Regions from separate parts of the Brenneria goodwinii genome, predicted to be linked through region 2. Evidence: predicted binding sites of a transcription regulator. Region 2 holds the regulator's gene; the other holds the start of a gene.
The links. The regulator sigma-54, encoded in region 2, starts transcription at its own class of promoters, with help from an activator protein. The targets are predictions, from matches to a motif close to GTTGGCACANNTTTCGCTNT.

Region 1 (11,464 bases), 320 kb from region 2:
GAAAACGACGATCGCCTGGATGAACTACTGGACCGTCTGGAGAATGGTGAAACGCTAAGCGCCAAAGAACGGTCCTGGCTGGACGAGACATTAGATCGCATCGATATATTGATGGAACAGCTTGGAATTGAGCTGGGCGATGACGACGATGACGAGCAACAGGAAGATATGCTGCAACTTTTGAAGCGCAATAGCCCGAAAGACGATTTTTAATCAATGAAGTTGCTGTTCCTGCTGCTAGCATTATTGGTTGCGTTTTACCTTGTTTGCCTATTAGGCAAACTATGGCTCCTGTCGAAACGAAAAGCTCTGCTGCATCGTACGGTTTTTAGCAGGCGGCGGATGCCGACGATGCGTTCAGCCAGAAAAAAACGCCGGAAGCGTTTTTGAACGCCGCTTGTGGCGGCTCATATGGATGCGTCTCATGAATGAGGCGAATAAAAAACGCCGGAGCGAGGGTAAACGTTGCCTGCAACGGCCCGCAAAGGGGCGAGCAGGACGCCCGGCACAAAAAAGACTGGAAGGAGTGAGCAGTATGTCTGAGCAGTCCGTCGACTGGGACCTGGCCCTGATCCAAAAATATAATTATTCCGGGCCTCGCTATACCTCTTATCCCACCGCGTTGGAGTTCAGCGAAAGCTATGATGAATCGGCTTTTCAGCAGGCGATAACACGTTACCCGAACCGGCCGCTTTCGTTATATATCCATATCCCATTTTGTCATCGGCTGTGCTACTTCTGCGGCTGCAATAAACAGGTCACGCGTCAGCAGCATAAGGCCGATGAGTATCTGAACGTGCTGGAGCTGGAGATTCGTAAGCGCGCTCCGTTATTTGCCGGACGTACGGTGACGCAGATGCACTGGGGCGGCGGCACGCCCACCTATCTGACTAAAGCGCAGATGGGTCGTTTGATGTCGCTGTTACGCGATCAATTTTCGTTTTCCGATCGGGCTGAGCTATCGCTGGAGATCGATCCACGGGAAATTGAACTGGATATTGTCGATCATCTGCATGCTGAGGGCTTTAATCGCCTTAGCATGGGCGTACAGGATTTTAATAAAGAAGTTCAAACGCTGGTAAATCGCGAGCAGGATGAGTCATTTATCTTCGCATTGATTGAACGTGCTAAATCGCTGGGATTCACCTCAACCAATATTGATCTGATTTATGGTTTGCCAAAACAGACGCCGGAGAGTTTTGCTTTCACCCTGCAGCGCGTTGCCGAGTTGAGCCCCCACCGCCTTAGCGTTTTTAACTATGCGCATTTGCCCAGTTTATTCTCCGCCCAGCGGAAAATAAAAGAAGCGGATTTACCAACCCCGGCGCAAAAGCTGGATATTCTGCGGGAAACCATCGCCATCTTAACCCAGGCTGGCTATCAGTTTATCGGGATGGACCACTTTGCCCGCCCGGATGATGAACTGGCGATTGCTCAGCGGGCTGGGAAATTACATCGTAATTTCCAGGGATATACGACCCAGGGGGATAGCGATCTGTTGGGTATGGGCGTATCGGCGATTAGTATGATCGGTGATAATTACATGCAGAATGAGAAGGTGCTGAAAGCCTACTATGACAAGGTTCGCATGCATGGCGACGCCTTGTGGCGTGGGCTGCGCCTGACGCACGATGACTGTATTCGACGTGACGTGATCAAAAGCCTGATTTGTAATTTCCAACTGGATTATGCGGCGATCGAAGCGTTATACGGTATTGATTGCCGCTTGTATTTTGCTGAAGATTTACGAATGCTGGCCCCATTGGCGCAGGATGGCCTGGTCGAGATTAAGGACGCCGGCATTGCGGTGACGCCGAAAGGACGTTTGCTGATTCGCAATATCTGTATGTGCTTCGATATCTATCTGCGTGACAAAATGCGGGCGCGGCAATTTTCTAAGGTGATTTAAAAACAAACAGCCGCTTTACGCGGCTGTTTCAGACGTCTTTAGTCAAGATTCAGGCCAACAGCATGGCCTGAACATTAACTAAAGAAGTTAATCAGAGCGGCACACAGTATTGCTGCGATAGCCGTCTGCGGCGTATGGCTTGCCGCACTGCCTATTTCAGCGCCATGTGTCACCATGGAAATTAATGAATCCAGCATAGTACTCCTCCCGAATCAGCGACACGATCATACTGCTGACTTGGGGCATGTAAAGTATAAATTAACGACAATTTCGTGCGGTAGTTTGCGTTTTCGTCATCGTCCCATTTTGGGTCATCTCGATCCCGGCTAAGAATCGAGATATCGGGGGCGGCCACGGTGCGAGGCGTCCTCATCACCGTATTTCCCCCTTAAAAAGTGACCGGCATCCTCACTTCCCAGGCTGTTTACCCGTTGTTGTGACGAATGGCGGTATCAACAATCGCTGTGTCGGTTATTCCATGCCCAGTTCTTTCAGCTTCCTGGTAAGGGTATTACGCCCCCAACCCAGCAAACGCGCGGCTTCCTGCTTATGACCCTGCGTATGGCGCAGTGCCGTGGTAAGCAAGGTTCTTTCCATTTCCGGCTGGGCTTCCGCCAGCAGGTTTTGATGACCGGAACGTAGCGCTCTGTCCGCCCACTGCGCTAACAAGGTTGCCCAGCTATCCGGCAGCATATGTACCGTGGCATCAGGCGCAGTTGTTTCGAACAGCTCAGGCGGTAAATCCTGAATCAACACCTCCTGTCCGGCGGCCATCACCGTCAGCCAACGGCAGGTGTTCTCTAACTGACGCACGTTACCCGGCCACGGCAGTCTTGTTAGCGCCGTTTCCGTTTCCGGATGAAGATTTTTGGGTTCAACGCCCAGCTCTTTGGCGGTAGCCTGTAAGAAGTAGCGCGCCAGACGAGGAATATCTTCACGGCGCTCACGTAGCGGAGGTAAATGGACGCGAATGACATTCAGGCGGTGAAAGAGGTCTTCGCGGAATTTGCCTTCCTGCACCCGCAGCTCAAGATTCTGGTGCGTGGCGGCAATAATCCGCACATCGACTTTAACCGCCGCATAGCCGCCCACCCGATAAAATTGACCATCGGCCAGTACACGTAATAGACGCGTCTGAACATCCAGCGGCATATCGCCGATTTCATCAAGAAACAGCGTACCGCCATCGGCCTGTTCGAAGCGCCCCTGACGAATTTGATTCGCGCCGGTAAACGCGCCTTTCTCATGACCAAACAATTCAGATTCGATTAAATCTTTTGGAATCGCCGCCATGTTCAAAGCGATAAACGGCGCTTTGGCCCGAGGGCTGTGGCGGTGTAGGGCATGAGCGACCAGCTCTTTACCCGTACCGGATTCACCATTGATTAATACGCTGATGGAAGAGCGTGAAAGACGGCCGATAATCCGGAATACATCCTGCATCGCGGGCGCTTCGCCGATGATGTCCGTTGTCGGGCCATTCATTGGCTGGTTGCGAACGGGCTGCTGTTGCTCCAGATAGTGACTGATGGCGCGTTCGACCAAGGCAACCGCTTCATCAATATCAAATGGTTTTGGTAAGTAATCAAAAGCGCCCTGTTGATAAGCGCTGACCGCGGCATCAAGATCGGAGTGCGCCGTCATAATGATGACAGGCAGCATCGGATGCCGTTGCTTTATTTGCTGTAATAACGCCAGCCCGTCCATTCCCGGCATCCGGATATCGGACAACAGTACGTCTGGCGTTTGTGTCGCCAGCGCGTGCAGAGCCTGATTCCCATTATCGAATGTGGCGCAGGTTAAACCCGCACCAGTGAGCGCACGCTCGAGCACCCAACGGATGGAGCTATCGTCATCGACAATCCAGACTATCCCTCGTTGCATTGTGAACCTCACTGGCGAATGGGCAGATAAACCGAAAATTCGGTATGACCTGGCCAACTGTTAAATTCAATTTTACCGGAGTGTTGATCGATAAGGTTGCGGGCAATCGATAGTCCCAGACCGGTGCCGCCCTCGCGTCCGCTTACCATCGGATAAAACAGCGTATCCTGTAGTTGAGCGGGAACGCCGGGGCCGTCGTCTTCAATATCAATGCGTGCCGCAAGGCGATAACGTACACCATGTAAAGTGAGCTGAAATGCGGTTCTGGTTCGCAAGGTAATGGTGCCGCCTGTCTTTCCTAAAGCCTGCAATGCATTACGCGTGATATTCAGCAGAACCTGCTCAATCTGATCCGGATCGTGAGTGAGCTCCGGCAAACTCGGATCGTAATCTCTCACCAGCGTTACATTGTCTGGTTTTTCCAAAGAAACCAGTTGGCATACGCGTTCTGCAACCTGATGAATGCTTTGAGTCACATGCAGGCCGGGTTGTTGCGGGCCAAGCAGCCGGTCGACCAGATTACGCAGGCGATCCGCCTGTTCGATAATGACTTTGGTATATTCGGTCAACGTTGGATCAGGCAACGCTTTCGAAAGCAGCTGTGCGGCCCCGCGTAACCCGCCAAGCGGATTTTTAATCTCATGGGCCAGCCCTCTGACCAGATCGCGGGCAGCTTGCTGTTGAGCTTGCTGAAGCTGTTCTTGACTAAGGCGGCGTTGGTTATCCATCGGCGCCATCTCCAGCAGGATGAAACTATTGGGCATCCGCTGGGCGGTGAGCGACATGATATGTGCTTTGCCGTCTACGACAATGGTGACTTCGTTATCCGTAAAACCTTGCCCTGAATCCAGACTCTCACGCATCAAATCTATATTCAGAGAAAAATATCCCAGCAAATCCGGCAGAGGCGTTCCTGACAATTTACGGGAACTCTGAGCCAGTAATTGTTGTGCCGCCGGATTGGAATAATGAATAGCCAGATCGTTATCCAATAACAATATGCTGTTTATTAAAGAATTTAGGATCTGCCCAGCATCGGGCAGCGTGCCTGTTGCCATAACGCAGACTCCCGCACTATATGAGTGCATAGTATTGTAGATTATAGATATGATGTAGCCACTTCAGAGCCCGTGGAGAAAAAAGCCCATCATGAGATGGGCTGAAAAGTTTCCACGGCAACAAAAAATTTCCAGGAGAAATTTTTAAACGTCGCGCCGCGACGGCCCTCCTGAGGTGACGGACATGGATAAGCCCGTCACGAAACAAAACATCAATAAAATTAGCTATCCTGGCAGTAGCCCGAGCGTCAGCGCGATCGGACTACTGTCGGCTAAGCGCTGAGTAATTAAACGCTGTAGTACAGTTCAAACTCAACCGGGTGCGGCGTCATGCGAACGCGATCGTTTTCTGATTTACGCAGCTCGATATAAGCATCAATCGTATCATCAGTGAATACGCCGCCACGGGTCAGGAACTCACGGTCTGCGTCCAGCGCGTTCAGCGCTTCTTCCAGAGAACCGGCTACGGTTGGGATTTCGCTCGCTTCTTCCGGCGGCAGATCGTACAAGTTCTTATCCATAGCATCGCCAGGATGGATCTTGTTGATGATACCGTCCAGGCCGGCCATCAGCAGCGCGGAGAATGCCAGGTATGGGTTGGCAGCCGGATCCGGGAAGCGAACTTCAATACGGCGCGCTTTCGGGCTAGCGACCACCGGGATACGGATGGAAGCGGAACGGTTACGAGCGGAGTAAGCCAGCATGACCGGCGCTTCGTAGCCTGGAACCAGACGTTTGTAAGAGTTGGTGGTCGGGTTGGCCAGCGCGTTGATCGCTTTGGCGTGTTTGATGATGCCGCCGATGTAGTACAGCGCAGTTTCGGACAGGCCGCCGTATTTGTCGCCGGAGAACAGGTTTGCGCCATCTTTGGACAAAGACATATGGCAGTGCATACCGGAGCCGTTGTCGCCGAACAGCGGTTTCGGCATGAATGTGGCGGTTTTGCCGAAAGCGTGAGCGACGTTATGGACAACGTATTTGTAAATCTGGATTTCATCCGCTTTTTTGGTCATGGAGTTGAAGCGGGTTGCCACTTCGTTCTGACCAGCCGTTGCCACTTCGTGGTGATGCGCTTCAACAACCAGACCCATTTCTTCCATGGTCAGACACATGGTGGAACGGATGTCCTGTGATGAGTCAACCGGAGGAACCGGGAAATAACCGCCTTTGATTGCCGGACGGTGACCTTTGTTACCGCCTTCATATTCTTTGTTGGAGTTCCAGGCGCCTTCGATGTCATCGATAGTGACATGAGAACCGGAGATGCTGCTGCCGAAGCGTACGTCGTCAAACAGGAAAAATTCGGGTTCCGGCCCAAACAGTACGGTGTCGGCAATACCGGAAGAACGCAGGAAGTCTTCCGCACGTTTAGAGATAGAACGCGGGTCGCGGTCATAACCCTGCATGGTGCCTGGTTCCAGAATGTCGCAGCGGATGATCAGCGTGGATTCTTCATAGAAAGGGTCGAGGACGGCGGTGCTGGCATCCGGCATCAATACCATGTCGGATTCGTTAATACCCTTCCAGCCGCCAATCGAGGAACCATCAAACATTTTGCCTTCTTCGAAAAAGTCGGCGTCAACCTGGTGGGCTGGAATGGTGACGTGCTGTTCTTTGCCTTTGGTGTCGGTAAAGCGTAAATCAACGAACTTCACTTCATGTTCATTCAGCATCGTCAAAACGTGTTCTGCGGACATACTTGGTTCTCCCGATTGTCATTTATCGTCGTGGAACGAATATCGTTGTAGATTGATGTTGTTACCGTGAGTAGACTAAAGCTAAAAGTGTGCCAACTTTTTAAATTAATGCTATGTGTTGCCGCTTGGGGCTTTGCTCTCAAGATTCGCTGCACCATTATAGCTTGTAGCACCAAAATGGTGCTTTATCTGCGAATCACTGCACTAAAATGGTGCTATGGTGATCGCTTGTAGCGTTTTTGCACCGTGAAAGGGATCACAAAGTAAGCAGTATCAGGTTGTTTATGATTGATGCTTGTGATCCTGTTTAGTCTCTCGATTAATACGTGTACAATAGCGCGCTATTTCTAAATGCCTGAGGCAAAGCTGTGATCGAAAATTTGCGTAACATCGCCATTATTGCGCACGTTGACCATGGGAAAACCACCCTGGTCGATAAGTTGTTGCAACAATCCGGAACTTTCGGAGAACGCACTGAAGCAACCGAACGTGTAATGGACTCCAACGATTTGGAGAAAGAGCGTGGAATAACCATTCTCGCCAAGAATACCGCCATTAACTGGAAAGACTACCGCATTAACATCGTGGATACCCCCGGACACGCCGACTTCGGTGGTGAGGTTGAACGTGTAATGTCGATGGTTGACTCGGTGCTGTTAGTCGTTGATGCAATGGATGGCCCGATGCCGCAGACCCGTTTCGTGACCAAAAAAGCATTTGCTAATGGTCTGAAGCCGATCGTGGTAATCAACAAAGTTGACCGTCCTGGCGCCCGTCCCGACTGGGTTGTCGATCAGGTATTCGATCTGTTCGTAAACCTGGATGCAACGGACGAACAACTGGATTTCCCTATCGTTTATGCTTCCGCATTAAACGGTATTGCCGGTCTGGATCATAATGACATGGCAAGCGATATGACGCCGCTGTTTGAAGCGATTGTCGAACATGTTGACGCACCGAAGGTCGATCGCGACGGTCCTTTGCAGATGCAGATCTCCCAGTTGGATTACAACAGCTATGTCGGCGTTATCGGCATCGGCCGTATCAAACGCGGAGTAATCAAGCCTAATCAGCAAGTTACGATTATCGACAGTGAAGGGAAAACCCGCAACGGTAAAGTCGGTAAAGTCCTGGGTCATATGGGCCTGGAACGTATCGAAACCACGCTGGCGGAAGCGGGCGATATCATTGCCATCACCGGTTTGGGTGAACTGAATATCTCCGATACCATCTGCGATCCCAATACGGTTGAAGCGTTGCCGGCGTTGAGCGTTGATGAGCCGACGGTAACCATGTTCTTCTGTGTTAACACCTCTCCGTTCTGTGGCAAGGAAGGGAAGTTTGTGACTTCTCGTCAGATCCTGGATCGTCTGAAAAAAGAGCTGGTCCACAACGTGGCGCTGCGCGTTGAAGAAACGGAAGATGCGGATGCGTTCCGCGTATCCGGCCGTGGCGAACTTCATCTGTCCGTGCTGATTGAAAACATGCGTCGTGAAGGGTTTGAACTTGCGGTATCTCGTCCGAAAGTAATTAACCGCGTTATCGACGGCCGCAATCAGGAACCGTTTGAAAACGTCACGCTGGATATTGAAGAACAGCATCAAGGCGCCGTCATGCAAGCCATGGGCGAGCGTAAGGGCGATGTGAAAAACATGGTCCCGGATGGCAAGGGTCGTATCCGTCTGGATTACCTGATCCCGGCTCGCGGCCTGATTGGCTTCCGTACCGAATTCATGACCATGACATCCGGTACCGGTCTGCTGTACTCCACTTTCAGCCACTACGATGACGTACGTCCGGGCGATATCGGCCAGCGTCAGAACGGCGTGTTGATTTCCAACGGTCAGGGTAAAGCCGTCGCGTTTGCGCTGTTCGGTCTGCAAGATCGCGGTAAACTGTTCCTGGGTCACGGCGCGGAAGTGTATGAAGGCCAGATCATCGGCATCCACTCCCGTTCCAACGATCTGACGGTAAACTGCCTGACCGGTAAGAAACTGACCAACATGCGTGCTTCCGGTACGGATGAAGCGACGACGCTGGTTCCGGCAATCAAAATGTCGCTGGAGCAGGCGCTGGAGTTTATCGATGATGACGAACTGGTTGAAGTAACGCCGTTGTCGGTTCGTATCCGTAAGCGTTATCTGACGGAAAACGATCGTCGACGCGCTAATCGCGGCGGAAACTGATTTTTCTGCCGTTTGGCGTATAACAGGGCACCTTCGGGTGCCCTGAGTTTTATTGATACACTTCGCTTTGATCTCCCCGCTGTTCAGTTTTGCCATTTCCCGTTACAGTAAAAAATCCTACGGTTACAGCAGAAGGAAAGTGCCATGCTTTATATCTTTGATTTGGGCAATGTTGTCATTGATATTGATTTCAACCGTGTATTAGGCGTATGGAGCAGGTTGAGCAGTGCGCCGCTGGCCACGCTGAAAGAGCGGTTTGTGATGGGCGAAACCTTTGAACAGCATGAACGCGGTGAAATCAGTGATGAAGTGTTTGCCGAGCAGTTATGCCATGAAATGGGCATCGCGCTGAGCTTTGAGCAGTTTTCCGCAGGCTGGCAGGCTATTTTTGTCGCATTGCGTCCCGAAGTCATCAATATCATGCAGTTGCTTCGTAAAGAAGGGCACCGGGTGGTGATCCTTTCCAACACCAATCGTTTGCATTGCGGTCATTGGCCCGTTTTGTTCCCGGAAGTGGAAGAAGCGGCCGATCGTCTTTATCTCTCTCAGGATATCGGCGCACGCAAGCCTGAAGCGTCCATCTATCACTATGTGTTGACGCAGGAAGGGGTTACGCCGGATCAAGCCGTCTTCTTTGATGACAACCCCGCCAATATCGCCGCCGCTCAGGCGCTGGGTATCCGCAGCATTTTGGTTAAAGACCGTCAGGTGGTTCCGGACTTTTTTGCCGCGCAAACCGCCGCTGTCAGTGAGTAAAGTCAAACCTGGGGGGCGCGCATATTCGCTATGGCCCTTGCAGAATAATGAAAACAGGAGCGGTAACATTCGATGATCGCGTTAATTCAACGGGTTTCCAGCGCTAGCGTTACTGTAGACGGTGCGATCGTTGGGGAGATCGGGAGCGGGCTGTTGGTATTGTTGGGCGTTGAGCAAGGCGATAACGAACAAAAAGCCGCGCGCCTTTGTGAGCGGGTTCTCGGTTACCGTATATTCAGTGACGACAATGGCAAAATGAACCTTAATATCCGCCAGGCGGGCGGCGGTGTGTTGGTGGTGTCGCAGTTTACGCTGGTGGCCGATACCCAGAAAGGCATGCGGCCCGGTTTTTCCCGTGGCGCCCACCCGACGGAGGCCGACCGCCTCTATCAATATTTTGCCGGACAGTGCCGCGAACAGGGCGTTCATACTGAAACCGGGCGTTTTGCGGCGGATATGAAAGTAGCGCTGGTTAATGACGGTCCGGTGACGTTCTGGCTGCAAGTATAAGGAAAGCGCTGCGTAATTATGCTGTTAGGAGGAGCGCGGGGTGAGGTTGCAGTAAGGAACATGACCCACGGCAGATTCCAGTATCTCGATATTTCAGATTAGCAACGAAAAGCCCCCGTTACTCTTTTTTCATGAGGCATGTTTATGTATCACCTGAGAGTACCGCAAACCGCAGAAGAACTTGATGCGTACTATCAATTCCGCTGGGAGATGTTGCGTAAACCGCTACACCAACCGCTGGGATCTGAACGCGATGCTTATGATGCCTTAGCGCACCATCAGACGGTGGTGGATGAACAGGGGCGGCTGGTGGCGATCGGCCGGCTATCGATCAATGCCGATAACGAAGCGTCAATCCGCTTTCTGGCGGTTCACCCCGATGTTCGGGGCAAGGGGCTGGGAACGTTGCTGGCGATCACGCTGGAGTCGGTGGCGCGGCAGGAAGGGGTAAAACGCGTAGTCTGTAGCGCCCGCGAGGATGCGATGGCGTTTTTCGCCAAACTGGGCTTTGTGAATCAGGGCGAAATTACCGCAGCGCAGACCACGCCAATACGGCATTTTCTGATGATCAAACCGGTAGCGACGCTGGATGATATCCTGCATCGGCCCGACTGGTGCGGGCAATTGCAGCAAGCCTGGTACGATCGCATTCCGTTGAGTGAAAAAATGGGGGTGCGAATCACGCAGTATACCGGGCAAAAATTTATTACTACCATGCCGGAAACCGGCAACCAGAATCCCCATCGTACCCTATTTGCCGGCAGCATGTTTTCTCTTGCCACCCTGACGGGATGGGGCCTGATCTGGCTGTTGCTGCGGGAAAGACATTTAGGCGGCACGATTATTCTGGCCGATGCGCACATTCGCTATAGTACGCCGATCACCGGCAGGCCAAGCGCTATCGCCGATCTTGGCTCATTGAGCGGCGATCTGGATCGTTTGGCCCGCGGACGCAAAGCCAGAGTTCAATTAAAAGTGGAACTGTTCGGGGATGATAAAAAAGGCTCGTTGTTTGAGGGCGTCTATATCGTATTACCCGCCACGCCGGAAGCGCCTTTGGAGAAGGGCGGATCCGATATCAGGTGACGTCGCCCCATCATCCGATGCTTTTTACTGCGAAGTCTCTGTTACCGCCCCCTGCTGAATGTGCTGCCTGATGGGGTGCCCATCAGGCCCGACACCGTGCAATGCGCCGTTTAGCGTGGGTTTAAGCGGGGTATTGGCCGCCAGCTGTCCGTTCAGCTGTAGCTGCAGATTGGCGTTGCCCGGCGCCGCGGATACCTGAGCCGGCCATCCCCAGCGAGTTAAAATATCCGCGGGTACGGAACGCCCGTTCATCGTAATTGAAAATGCCCGGCTGGGCGTCTGGCCGATAGTGGCTTTCGCTTCCAGCAGGCCGTCTTGGGTAAAAGCGCTGAGGTCGGTAAGCGAGATCTGGCTGTCATTGGCGGTTAACGCCAACGA
Region 2 (11,464 bases):
CATATTATTCATTTGCGCGATAGTCTGGGACAATCGCTCTCCGGTGGGGAAAGACGCCGGGTGGAAATCGCCCGCGCACTGGCGGCGAATCCTAAATTTATCCTGCTGGATGAACCTTTTGCCGGTGTTGACCCCATTTCGGTGATTGATATAAAAAAAATAATTGAGCATCTGCGTGACAGCGGACTGGGCGTGTTGATAACCGATCATAACGTCCGCGAAACGCTGGATGTCTGTGAGCGCGCCTATATCGTTAGTCAGGGGCATTTAATCGCTCACGGCTCACCGACGGAGATACTGGCCGACGAGCAGGTAAAACGCGTCTATCTGGGCGAAGGCTTTAGACTCTGATAGGGTAGGTTTTTATTGCATATTTTAGCCCCAATAGATTTCAGGGCGCAGCAAAGCGGTAACCGAATGATTTCTCAGGATTTCAGTCTGGGTTCAGCAAGGGAAACCGGCAGCGCTGCAACCGGAAAGATACAGGGAATATAAAGGAAGTTAGCGCAACTTATGAAGCAAGGTTTGCAACTCAGGCTTAGCCAGCAACTGGCCATGACTCCACAGCTACAGCAGGCAATCCGTCTGTTGCAACTGTCCACGCTTGAACTGCAACAAGAGATTCAACTGGCGCTGGAAAGCAATCCGTTACTTGAGCAGACGGACAATCACGAAGAAATCGAGTCATTTGAGACCACAGACAGCGATTCACTGGATACCGGCGAAGCGCTTGAACAAAAAGATATGCCGGAAGAGTTACCGCTTGACGCAACCTGGGATGAGATCTATTCCGCAGGCACGCCATCCGGCACCGGCACCGATTATCGCGATGAAGAATTACCGATCTACCAGGGGGAAACCACCCAAACCCTGCAGGATTACCTGATGTGGCAGGTCGAACTGACGCCCTTTTCCGATACCGATGCCGCCATCGCGACATCCATCGTCGATGCCGTAGACACCACGGGTTATCTCACCGTGCCGCTGGAAGACATTCTCGACAGCATCGGCGATGAAAGCGTTACGCTGGATGAAGTCGAAGCGGTGCTGAAACGCGTTCAGCGTTTTGATCCCGTTGGCGTTGCGGCCCGCGATCTGCGTGACTGTCTGTTGGTTCAGCTCTCCCAATTCGCCGACGATACGCCTCGTCTCGCGGAGGCGCGACTGATCGTCAGCGAGTACCTCGACCTGCTGGCAAATCATGATTTCCGCAGTCTGATCCGCGCCACCCGGCTGAAAGAAGAGGTGCTAAAAGAAGCATTGGCGCTGATTCAGTCCCTCGATCCCCGTCCGGGTCAGTCAATCAACACCGGTGAGTCGGAATATGTTATTCCGGATGTTCTGGTGCGGAAAATTCATGGCCGCTGGGTGGTGGAACTGAATACCGACAGCATCCCCCGGTTACAGATTAATCAGCAGTATGCCGCGCTAGGCAACAGCGTGCGCAGCGACAGCGACGGCCAGTTTATCCGCAGCCACTTACAGGAAGCCCGCTGGTTAATCAAAAGTCTGGAAAGCCGTAATGATACGCTGCTCAAGGTCACCCGCTGCATCGTCGAACAGCAGCAGGAATTCTTTGATCAGGGCGAAGAATTCATGAAGCCGATGGTTCTGGCGGATATCGCCCAGGTCGTCGATATGCATGAATCCACGATTTCCCGTGTGACGACGCAGAAGTTCCTGCACAGTCCGCGCGGCATTTTTGAACTAAAATACTTCTTCTCCAGCCATGTGAATACCGATAATGGGGGGGAAGCCTCCTCAACGGCGATCCGGGCGCTGGTCAAGAAGTTAATCGCTGCGGAGAACCCCGCCAAACCGTTAAGCGACAGTAAGCTCACCACGCTGCTCTCCGAGCAAGGCATTATCGTGGCGCGGCGTACCGTTGCGAAATATCGAGAGTCTTTATCTATCCCACCATCGAACCAGCGTAAACAATTGGTTTGATCTCAACTAGAAGGAAGACGCTATGCAGCTCAACATTACCGGACACCATATCGAAATTACCGAGCCTCTACGCGATTTCGTGAATACCAAATTCGCCAAGTTGGAGCAATTTTTCGACCGCATTAACCAGGTCAATGTGATACTTAAAGTGGAGAAAGTGCAAAAGATCGCCGACGCCACGCTCCACGTTAATGGCGGAGAGCTGCATGCCACATCAGAAGCGGAAGATATGTACGCGGCCATCGATCTCTTAATCGATAAACTGGCCCGGCAGTTGAACAAGCATAAAGACAAGCTCAAACAACACTGATTTTCCTCTCTGGCCGTTTAACCAGAGATCAGACCTGGTCCATAGGTTTTATGGGCCAGGCTCATACGGAGTGAACGCACCGTCAGGTGAATATAAAATGAACAACGATCCCATATTGCAACTCAGCACAGTGTTACGTCCCGAGTGCACCCAAAGCGCCGTCCATTGCCAAAGCAAAAAACGGGCATTGGAAATCATTAGCGAGCTGGCCGCCAAACAGCTGAATCTGCCCACGCAGATTATCTTTGACGCCTTGCTCATTCGTGAACGCATGGGCAGCACCGGTATCGGAAATGGCATCGCCATCCCTCATGGCAAACTTGAAGGGGAGGATGTACTGGGAGCAGTCGGGGTATTTATCCAGTTGGAACAACCTGTCGCATTCGATGCCATTGATAATCAACCCGTTGATTTACTTTTTGCCTTGCTGGTTCCCGCAGAACAATGTAAAACCCATTTACATACGCTTTCGCTTGCCGCCAAACGATTGGCCGATAAAACCGTTTGCCGCCGTTTGCGCGCCGCGCAAAGTGATGAAGAGCTGTATCAGATTATGACGGAAGCCGGTTAAATCAGAGGTGAATGCCGATGGTCAATGGCCGCATCGTCTGTAATAAGCCTGTTATATCCTAAATCATTCGAGTGACAGGAAGGCGGCGACGCGGGGATGGAGCGAATAACAAAACCAACGCACATGCAACTTGCAGTATGACGGGTATGGTCGTTCATTGTATTATCGAAAACCAATGTATTATCAAAAACCATTGTATTATCAAAAACCATTGTATTATCAAAAACCGTTGTATTATCGAAAGCTATCGTATTCTCGAAAACAAGGGCAGCGCTAGTTCGCCATCACGTTGCCAAGGGGGAGTCGTCAGATGGTGCTGATGATCGTCAGTGGTCGCTCAGGCTCAGGGAAATCCGTCGCCCTGCGTGCGCTGGAAGATATGGGATTCTACTGCGTAGATAACCTTCCTGTGGTTTTGCTGCCGGAATTGGCTAATACGCTGGCTGCGCGGAACATCTCTGCGGCGGTCAGCATTGATGTGCGCAACATGCCGGAATCGCCGGAAATATTTGAGCACGCCATGGCGCAACTGCCGCAAAGTTTCTCGCCACAGCTGCTGTTTCTGGATGCCGATCGCAATACGCTGATCCGCCGTTACAGCGATACCCGCCGTCTGCACCCGCTGTCCAGCAAGAATTTATCGCTGGAAAGCGCCATTGATGAAGAAAACGATCTGCTGGAACCGCTGCGATCGCGCGCCGATCTGATCATCGACACCTCGGAGATGTCGGTACATGAGCTGGCGGAGATGCTGCGTACCCGCCTGCTCGGCAAACGGGAACGTGAACTGACGATGGTTTTTGAATCCTTCGGCTATAAGCATGGCATCCCGATCGATGCCGATTATGTGTTTGATGTCCGCTTCCTGCCTAACCCCCACTGGGATCCGAAATTACGTCCGATGACCGGTTTGGATAAACCCGTAGCCGCCTTCCTCGACCGGCATACCGAAGTACATAATTTTATCTATCAGACCCGCAGCTATCTGGAACTGTGGCTGCCCATGCTGGAAACCAATAACCGCAGCTACCTGACGGTGGCGATTGGCTGTACCGGCGGGAAACACCGTTCCGTTTATGTCGCGGAACAGCTGGCTGATTATTTCCGTTCGCGCGGTAAAAATGTACAGTCCCGCCATCGCACACTGGAAAAACGCAAGTAATCATGACCGTCAGGCAATTTGTTGAAATAAAAAACAAGCTGGGTATGCACGCCCGTCCCGCCATGCAGCTGTTTGAACTGGTGCAAAGTTTTAATGCCGAGGTGATATTGCGCAATGACAGCGGCACTGAGGCGGAAGCCAGCAGCGTGATTGCCATGCTGATGCTGGATTCGGCCAAAGGCCGGGTTATCGAAGTGGAAGCCAGCGGCCCGGATGAGGTTCAGGCGCTGGCCGCCGTTATTGAACTATTCGAAGCCGGATTCAACGAAGAATAACGCGCCGCATCATCCGGCCCCGTAATGAGCGGTACGGAATCACTCTCCCGCAATCTTCATTTCAGGCAATAACACCGACCCACATTGAATATTGCTGCGTGTTTCGATGTCGTTCCCTACGGTCACGATATTGCGCAGCATCTCTTTCAGGTTGCCCGCGATGGTAATCTCACTGACCGGATACTGAATTTCGCCATTTTCGACCCAAAACCCGGAAGCTCCGCGGGAATAGTCCCCGGTCACGCCGCTGACGCCCTGGCCCATCAGCTCGGTAACCAGCAATCCTTTCCCCATCTGTTTCAGCAACCCGTTGAAATCCAACCCCTGCCCGGCGATACGCCAGTTATGAATACCGCCGGCATGACCCGTGCTCTTCATCCCCAGCTTACGGGCCGCGTAGCTGGTCAGCAGCCAGGTTTGCAGCACGCCGTCCTTCACAATTTCACGCTGGCTGGTACGCACCCCTTCGCTGTCAAACGGCGTAGAGGCCAGCCCTTTGCGCAGATGCGGCAGCTCTTCAATCGTCAGCCACTCAGGCAGAATTTGCTGACCCAGCTTATCCAGCAGGAAGGTTGATTTACGGTATACGCTGCCGCCGCTAATCGCCCCGACCAGATGGCCGAACAACCCGGTCGCCACTTCGGCGGAAAACAAAACGGGAGCCTGCATGGTCGGCAGCTTACGCGGAGACAGGCGCGACAGCGTACGGCGCGCGCACTCTTCGCCGACCCATTCCGGAGTGCGTAATTCATCCAACGAGCGAGCGATGGTGTAGGCATAGTCGCGCTCCATATCCCCATTCACTTCCGCGATCACGCAACTGGACATGGAGTGGCGGCTGGAACAATAACTTTGCAGCATACCGTGGCTATTGCCAAAAACCTTGATGCCATAATGGCTGTTAAAGCTGCCGCCTTCGGTATTGGTGATGCGCTTATCCGCCTGCAGCGCGGCCTGTTCCGCGCGGGCCGCCAGTTCAATCCCCCGTTCCGCATCCAATTCTGACGGATGGAACAGATCCAGATCCGGCGCGTCAAACGCCAGCAGCTCTTTATCCGCCGGGCCGGCGTACGGATCGACGGAGGTGTAGCGGGCAATATCCAACGCGGCCTGCACGGTACGGGCTATCGCATCCGGACTCAAATCGGTGGACGATGCGTTGCCCTTACGCTGTTGGTGATACACCGTAATACCCAGCGCGCCATCGCTGTTAAATTCAACGTTTTCAACTTCACCATAGCGGGTGCTAACGCCAATCCCTGTCGTTTTTGACACCGCGACTTCCGCCGCATCGGAACCCGCTCGCGCCAGTTCCAGAGCCTGAGCAACCGCCTGTTCCAGCGCTTTACGCTGTTGTGCAACCTGAATGATTATTGTCATCGTCCTGCCATAATGAATGAGAAAACCGAAACCAATATATACCTGCAACGTGAAAGATGAAGGGTATAAAAGGGTGTAGCATAGTGCCTCTAAGTCTAACAGGATCTTTAGACAATTTCGCACAAAGCCCAAACCTGTTAGGATCGGCTTCTTTTTATGACGGGCGCCTTGTCCGTCGCTCTGAGAGCCGCCGCGGCGGCGTTAAAAATTGATGGAAGGCGTCCGGTCTTCCCCCCCTGGCGGGCTAACGCTCCGGCGTTTTTTTCTCCTGGAAATTTTTTAAGGATCCAACCATGAACAAGAAACCCGAAGACTGGCTTGATGAAGTCCCGGACAATAATGAAGACGACGATGATGATGAAATTATCTGGGTCAGTAAGAGCGAGATAAAACGTGATGCCGAAGCGCTGAAAGATCTCGGCGCGGAACTGGTTGAGTTGGGTAAAAACGCGCTGGAGCGAATTCCGCTGGATGACGATCTGCGCGCGGCGATCGAACTGGCGCAGCGCATCAAGAAAGAGGGACGCCGCCGCCAGTTACAGTTGATCGGCAAAATGCTGCGCGCCCGCGATCCGGAACCCATTCAGACCGCGTTGGATAAACTGAGAAACCGCCATAATCAGCAGGTGGTGCTTTTCCACAAGCTGGAACAGTTGCGCGATCGTCTGATGGCCGAGGGGGACGATGCCATTCCCGACGTTCTGGCGCGCTATCCTCATGCGGATCGCCAGCAGTTACGCTCGCTGATACGTAACGCGCAGAAGGAAAAGGCGGCCAATAAACCGCCAAAGTCCATGCGCCAGATTTTTCAGTATCTGCGTGAGCTGGCGGAAGCCGGCGAATAAAATAATAGGATAAAAAGCAAGCCCCAGAAATGGGGCCACGCGGTCAGCGTGCGGGCACCAACGCTGCGCCATTGCCGGCGGCCCAGAAGAGAAATTCGCCGCCAGACTCACCGCTTAGTCAGCCCGTAGTGGCGGCTCCAGGCTTCCAATTGCGCAGGAGGCAACGGCCGGGAGAATAAAAAACCCTGAGCCAGCTCATAACCTTGTTGCGCCAATATTTCACGCTGCGTTTCATTTTCCACGCCTTCCGCCACGATGCATAAATCAAGTTTATCGCCGATATGGGTAACGGCATCGGTCAGCACGCGATTTTTATGATGACATTCAATGTCATGAACGAAACTCTGGTCGAGTTTCACTTCATCAAAATTAATACGGTTCAGATAGCTTAAGCTGGCGAAGCCGGTGCCGAAATCATCCATCGATAACTTGACCCCCAGCTCGCGCACCTTATTCAGGATATTCATGGTATCGGCATTGCCATCCAGAATCACCTCTTCGGTAATTTCGATGGTCAGATTGTCTGGCGGTAACGACAACTGCGACAATATGCGGGAAATCAGCGCCGGCAGTTCAGGATTGTGGAAATTGGTGGGCGACAGATTAATCGATACCGTCGGTACATTCACGCCGCGCCGGTGCCAGTCGGCGAGTTGCCGGCAAGCCTCCTGAAGGACCCATTCCCCCAGCTTGTCCATCAGCCCGCACTCCTCCGCCAGTGGAATGAATCGAATAGGGGAAATTTCGCCGAACTCCGGGTGGAACCAGCGGGAAAGAGCTTCAACGCCATGGATCTCGCCATTCTTCAGGCTAATCTGCGGCTGATAGTAGAGCTGCAGGGAAAAGTCTTCCAGAGCTTTCCTCAACGCGCTTTCCAGCGTCAAACGCCTTTTAGCGATCTCATTCATCTCTTTGTTAAAAAAGCCCAAACGCCCACGCAGGTGATACTTCGCCTGGTGCAAGGCGATATCCGCCCCCTGAATCAACGCCCCCATATCATGGCTGTTATCAGGGTATAAATTGATGCCTATGGTGACGGAGGGGGTCACCATGACCCCATCGATAGGAACCGTTTTTGACAACATCGACAGCAATCGTTCGGCCTTTGCCGTGACATCCCGAACATCGTCAATGTTCAACAGCATGGCAAACTCGTCAACAGAAAGTTTGCCGACGAGATCGGCCGCGCCGCATTGCTGGCGCAGGCACTCCGCAATATGGCAGAGCAACTTATCGCCGGCCGCCGCGCCCAAAGAGCCGCTAACCTGCTTGAAACGATCGAGACTGATCATCAGCACGGCTAACGTGTTTCCCCTACGGGCGGCGTTAATAACGGCATTATCCGCGCTGGCGCGGAACAAATTACGATTCGGCAAGCCGGTTAAAGGATCAAAAAAAGCCAACAGCCTGATCTTTTCACTGGACTCATACCGTTCTATCGCCAATGCGCAAAGCCCGGTACTGAGCGTAACCAGGTTCTGATGAAATTTACTGGGCCCGCGCTCCTGCCGAAAATAGAACGCAAGCGTGCCGATGACCTTATTCTGGCTTGAAAAAATGGGGCTGGACCAACAGGCGGCCAATCCTAAAGGCAACACCAGATCGCAACACTCTTCCCATAGCGGATTGTGGGCAATATCACGCACCATCACAGGCACGCCTAGCCAGGCTGCGGTGCCGCTGGAACCAGACTTCGGCCCGATGGGAATGCCGTCCAACGCCTGACTGTAAGAAGCGGGCAATCGCGGTGACGCCAGCGGCCGCAGACAGCCATGCTCATCCACGCGCGACACGCTGCATATCACCTCAGGAGCGATACTTTCTATCTCCAGGCAGAGCCGTTCCATCACTTCTTCCAACGGTCTGTCACGGGCGAGCGCTTCCAACACCGGAAATTGCAACACCTCATACATTTTGGTGGCGGTAATTTCGGTAAAGACGCTGATGGCATACATAATATTATTGCGCTCATCATAAAAATGATTGAGTGCAATAGAGCACCATAACGGATAGCCGGATTTATGATAAACCCGGGTTTCAACACGATAGCGATGATGAGCCTCCCGGACCTCATCCTTATCCGGCTGACAGCCAAACTCGGTTTCACACCGGATAAGCGTTCCTGGGTCATGACCTGACGCCTCCTGCTGGCTATAACCGAAAAGCTGTGTAAAACCGGCGTTCACGAAAGCGGTTCGCCGCTGACCGTCAACATAACGGGCAATAAGTATGGCGCTGTCACTACCGTTGACGGCGGCTGCCAATAGCCCTTCCTCAATCGATTCTGTAACAGTCTCCGCCTTTAAAGGGTGACTTTTCATAAAATTAACCTTTTCAATCAACAGAACCATCATCGCTATTGCATAGCCGCGCCGGAAAACGGTAGACACCCGGCGCGGCTTAACGTCAGCATTGAATCGCATGTGCTGACTCGCCGTCATTCACCCCTGACCGACGCTCACCCTTTGCCGATAAGGATACCGTCGGTGGCGGCATCGGCATCGTTATTCCTTCCCGATAAGGTGAATACGCGCATTGACGCTTCTAACAAATCAGCCTGTTCGGCCAGCGAACCGGTGGCGGATGAGGCTTCTTCCACCAACGCGGCATTTTGCTGTGCGACCTGCTCCAACTGCGTTACCGCAATGTTGACCTGTTCGATCCCCTGACTCTGCTCTTCCGAAGCTAATGAAATGGCGGAAACCAATTCCTTCACTTTATTTACTTCGGCCAACAGCGTTTCCATGTCATTCCCGGATGTCGTCGCCAGCGTGAACCCTTGATGTATTCTACTACTGGTATCTTCAATTAACTCTTTGATCTCTTTAGCTGATCTGGCGCTACGTTGCGCCAGATTACGCACCTCGGAAGCCACCACCGCAAAGCCTTTTCCGGCCTCGCCGGCTCTGGCCGCTTCAACCGCGGCATTCAGCGCCAGGATATTGGTTTGGAAAGCAATGGAATCGATCACGCCGATAATGCTGGAGATCTGCGCCGAGCTTTCGGAAATATCATTCATCCGCTTAACAATATTGGTGATGTTGTCGCCATTCTTTTGCGCCAACCCGGCCATATTTTCCGTCATTCCGGTGACCTGCCGGGTATTTTCGGTATTCTGTTTCACCGATGAAGTCAGTTCTTCCATACTGGCGGCCGTTTGCTCAATCGACGACGCCTGCTCTTCCGTTCGTGATGATAAATCCTGGTTGCCGGCGGCAATCTGACGCGTGCCGACGGAAATAACCTCGGAAGATTCTCTAACATCGGAAACAATGACTTTCAGTGACTGTTTCATATCTTCCAGCGAGGTCAATAATCCCCCCATTTCCGTTTTGGGCTGACGCGGGATATCAAGCGACAGGTCGCCTTTGGCAATCAGGCTGAAAACATGCTTAGCCTCATTGATGGGCGAGAAGATAATCGCGCCAACCAACATTTTTGATAGCACAATCAACACAATAGTTAAAACAATGGCGACGATCACCACCCCCACGTTGATTTTATAGGAGGCAGCGGAATGTTCGATTTCCTGGTCGCCCAACGCGCTCGCAAAAGTAGAAAATTCGTCAATACTGTTCTGCAGCTCTTCGCCCTTTTTTGAGACCGTTGTGGTTATCATCTGGTAAAAAAGATCTAAGTTACCTGAATCCAGCGCCTGCCTGGCGGGCGTGATGCCCTCTTTTATATAAGTATCGTAGGCCTTCTCAATGTTAAGACGCAGCTGCCGTCCTTGTTCCGTCACCGGGACAATACCGTGCAGCGTCTCCATATTTTTATTCGCTGAATTTAAGTAACTCTCCGCTTTCGCCGACATAACATCGGAGCTTCGCCCCTCTTCTTTGGCCATGGCCAAATTATAAAGCACAATTCGGTTACTTAATAAATCAGCATATAACGCATGGAGTTGATTGAGCTGATCCCCTTCAATTCTGTCTATGGTATACAAAGCACCTTTACTTTTTGTCAGCGCATTGATACTAAAAGCGCTGACGCCGATAAGTGAAAGGCTGAACAACCCTATAATTATAGTCAGCCCCAGGCTTATTTTTACTTTCTTAAACATCGCCACCTCCAAAAATATTAACAACGGTGACTATCGTCCTGATTGAATAAACCTTTATCACAAATTTTTTATTTAAAACGATCACCCGGCATAAGAGTTCAATCAAGATAATGATCTCGATTACGAGTCAGTTGCTAGTGATAAATGTCACAAAATCATCTTTACGCATTGAAATAATCCCACTACAAAACAGTTTACATCTCATTTATTTTTACGAGAACAATCAAATGATTTACATTATTAATTAATCAATAAAAAAGTAGCCATAAAGTAAAAAAATAAACATAATTAATTGTTTTAACTGTCATTTATTAAATGATAATTCAACGCCATTATTAACGTAAAAATAAAAAAATATATAAAAGATAATAATCAATCGAGGAGTATGGATGCTAATGAAATATTTCTGGCGTAATATTCATTAGCGGGATAATTTCCGCACTTATAACCACGGTTATTACACCGAACATTTAGCCTTTCAACTCCGGTAAACAGTAATATTATCGACGGTATCCGTTCAGTTAGCCAACACCGCTGACGTGATTTTAATTTAGTTAGGGAAGCAAGTGAACACATCATCAATGAAGGGATACGGTTGAAAAAATAATAGCCCTACCATGTTTTATTATACCATCGAACATATATTCAGCGGCGACAGGTAATATTCGCACAAAAATAATAGCCGGATGAAAAAAACTTAAGCAAAAAAACAGCGGAATATTGAAAAATAACTTTATTTATCAACACGACAGAATAAAAATCCAGGAATAAAAAAGCGCCAGCCCATTGAGACCGGCGCTCCCGTTTATCATCCTGCCGACGATATCGGCTTACGCCGTACCGCCCACGGTGAGATTATCCAGTTTCAGCGTCGGCTGACCAACGCCCACCGGCAGGCTTTGCCCTTCCTT

Region 1: a site for sigma-54 is predicted at 6,626-6,645, ahead of glnA (glutamate--ammonia ligase). Genes of this name have one in related genera too.

What each region holds. Positions count from the first base shown of each region.
Region 1 covers NZ_CP014137.1:4,162,424-4,173,887, reverse strand. The annotation lists gene yihI (Der GTPase-activating protein YihI) at 1-213, shown strand, start outside; gene hemN (oxygen-independent coproporphyrinogen III oxidase) at 536-1,909, shown strand; gene ACN28R_RS18500 (YshB family small membrane protein) at 1,984-2,106, opposite strand; gene glnG (nitrogen regulation protein NR(I)) at 2,381-3,793, opposite strand; gene glnL (nitrogen regulation protein NR(II)) at 3,802-4,851, opposite strand; gene glnA (glutamate--ammonia ligase) at 5,139-6,548, opposite strand; gene typA (ribosome-dependent GTPase TypA) at 6,917-8,734, shown strand; gene yihX (glucose-1-phosphatase) at 8,879-9,490, shown strand; gene dtd (D-aminoacyl-tRNA deacylase) at 9,563-10,000, shown strand; gene fabY (fatty acid biosynthesis protein FabY) at 10,145-11,086, shown strand; gene ACN28R_RS18460 (AsmA family protein) at 11,111-11,464, opposite strand, start outside.
Region 2 covers NZ_CP014137.1:3,845,583-3,857,046, forward strand. The annotation lists gene lptB (LPS export ABC transporter ATP-binding protein) at 1-351, shown strand, start outside; gene rpoN (RNA polymerase factor sigma-54) at 514-1,947, shown strand; gene hpf (ribosome hibernation promoting factor) at 1,970-2,257, shown strand; gene ptsN (PTS IIA-like nitrogen regulatory protein PtsN) at 2,355-2,828, shown strand; gene rapZ (RNase adapter RapZ) at 3,139-3,990, shown strand; gene npr (PTS phosphocarrier protein NPr) at 3,993-4,265, shown strand; gene pmbA (metalloprotease PmbA) at 4,305-5,645, opposite strand; gene yjgA (ribosome biogenesis factor YjgA) at 5,939-6,490, shown strand; gene ACN28R_RS17125 (bifunctional diguanylate cyclase/phosphodiesterase) at 6,598-8,811, opposite strand; gene ACN28R_RS17130 (methyl-accepting chemotaxis protein) at 8,949-10,553, opposite strand; gene tldD (metalloprotease TldD) at 11,384-11,464, opposite strand, start outside.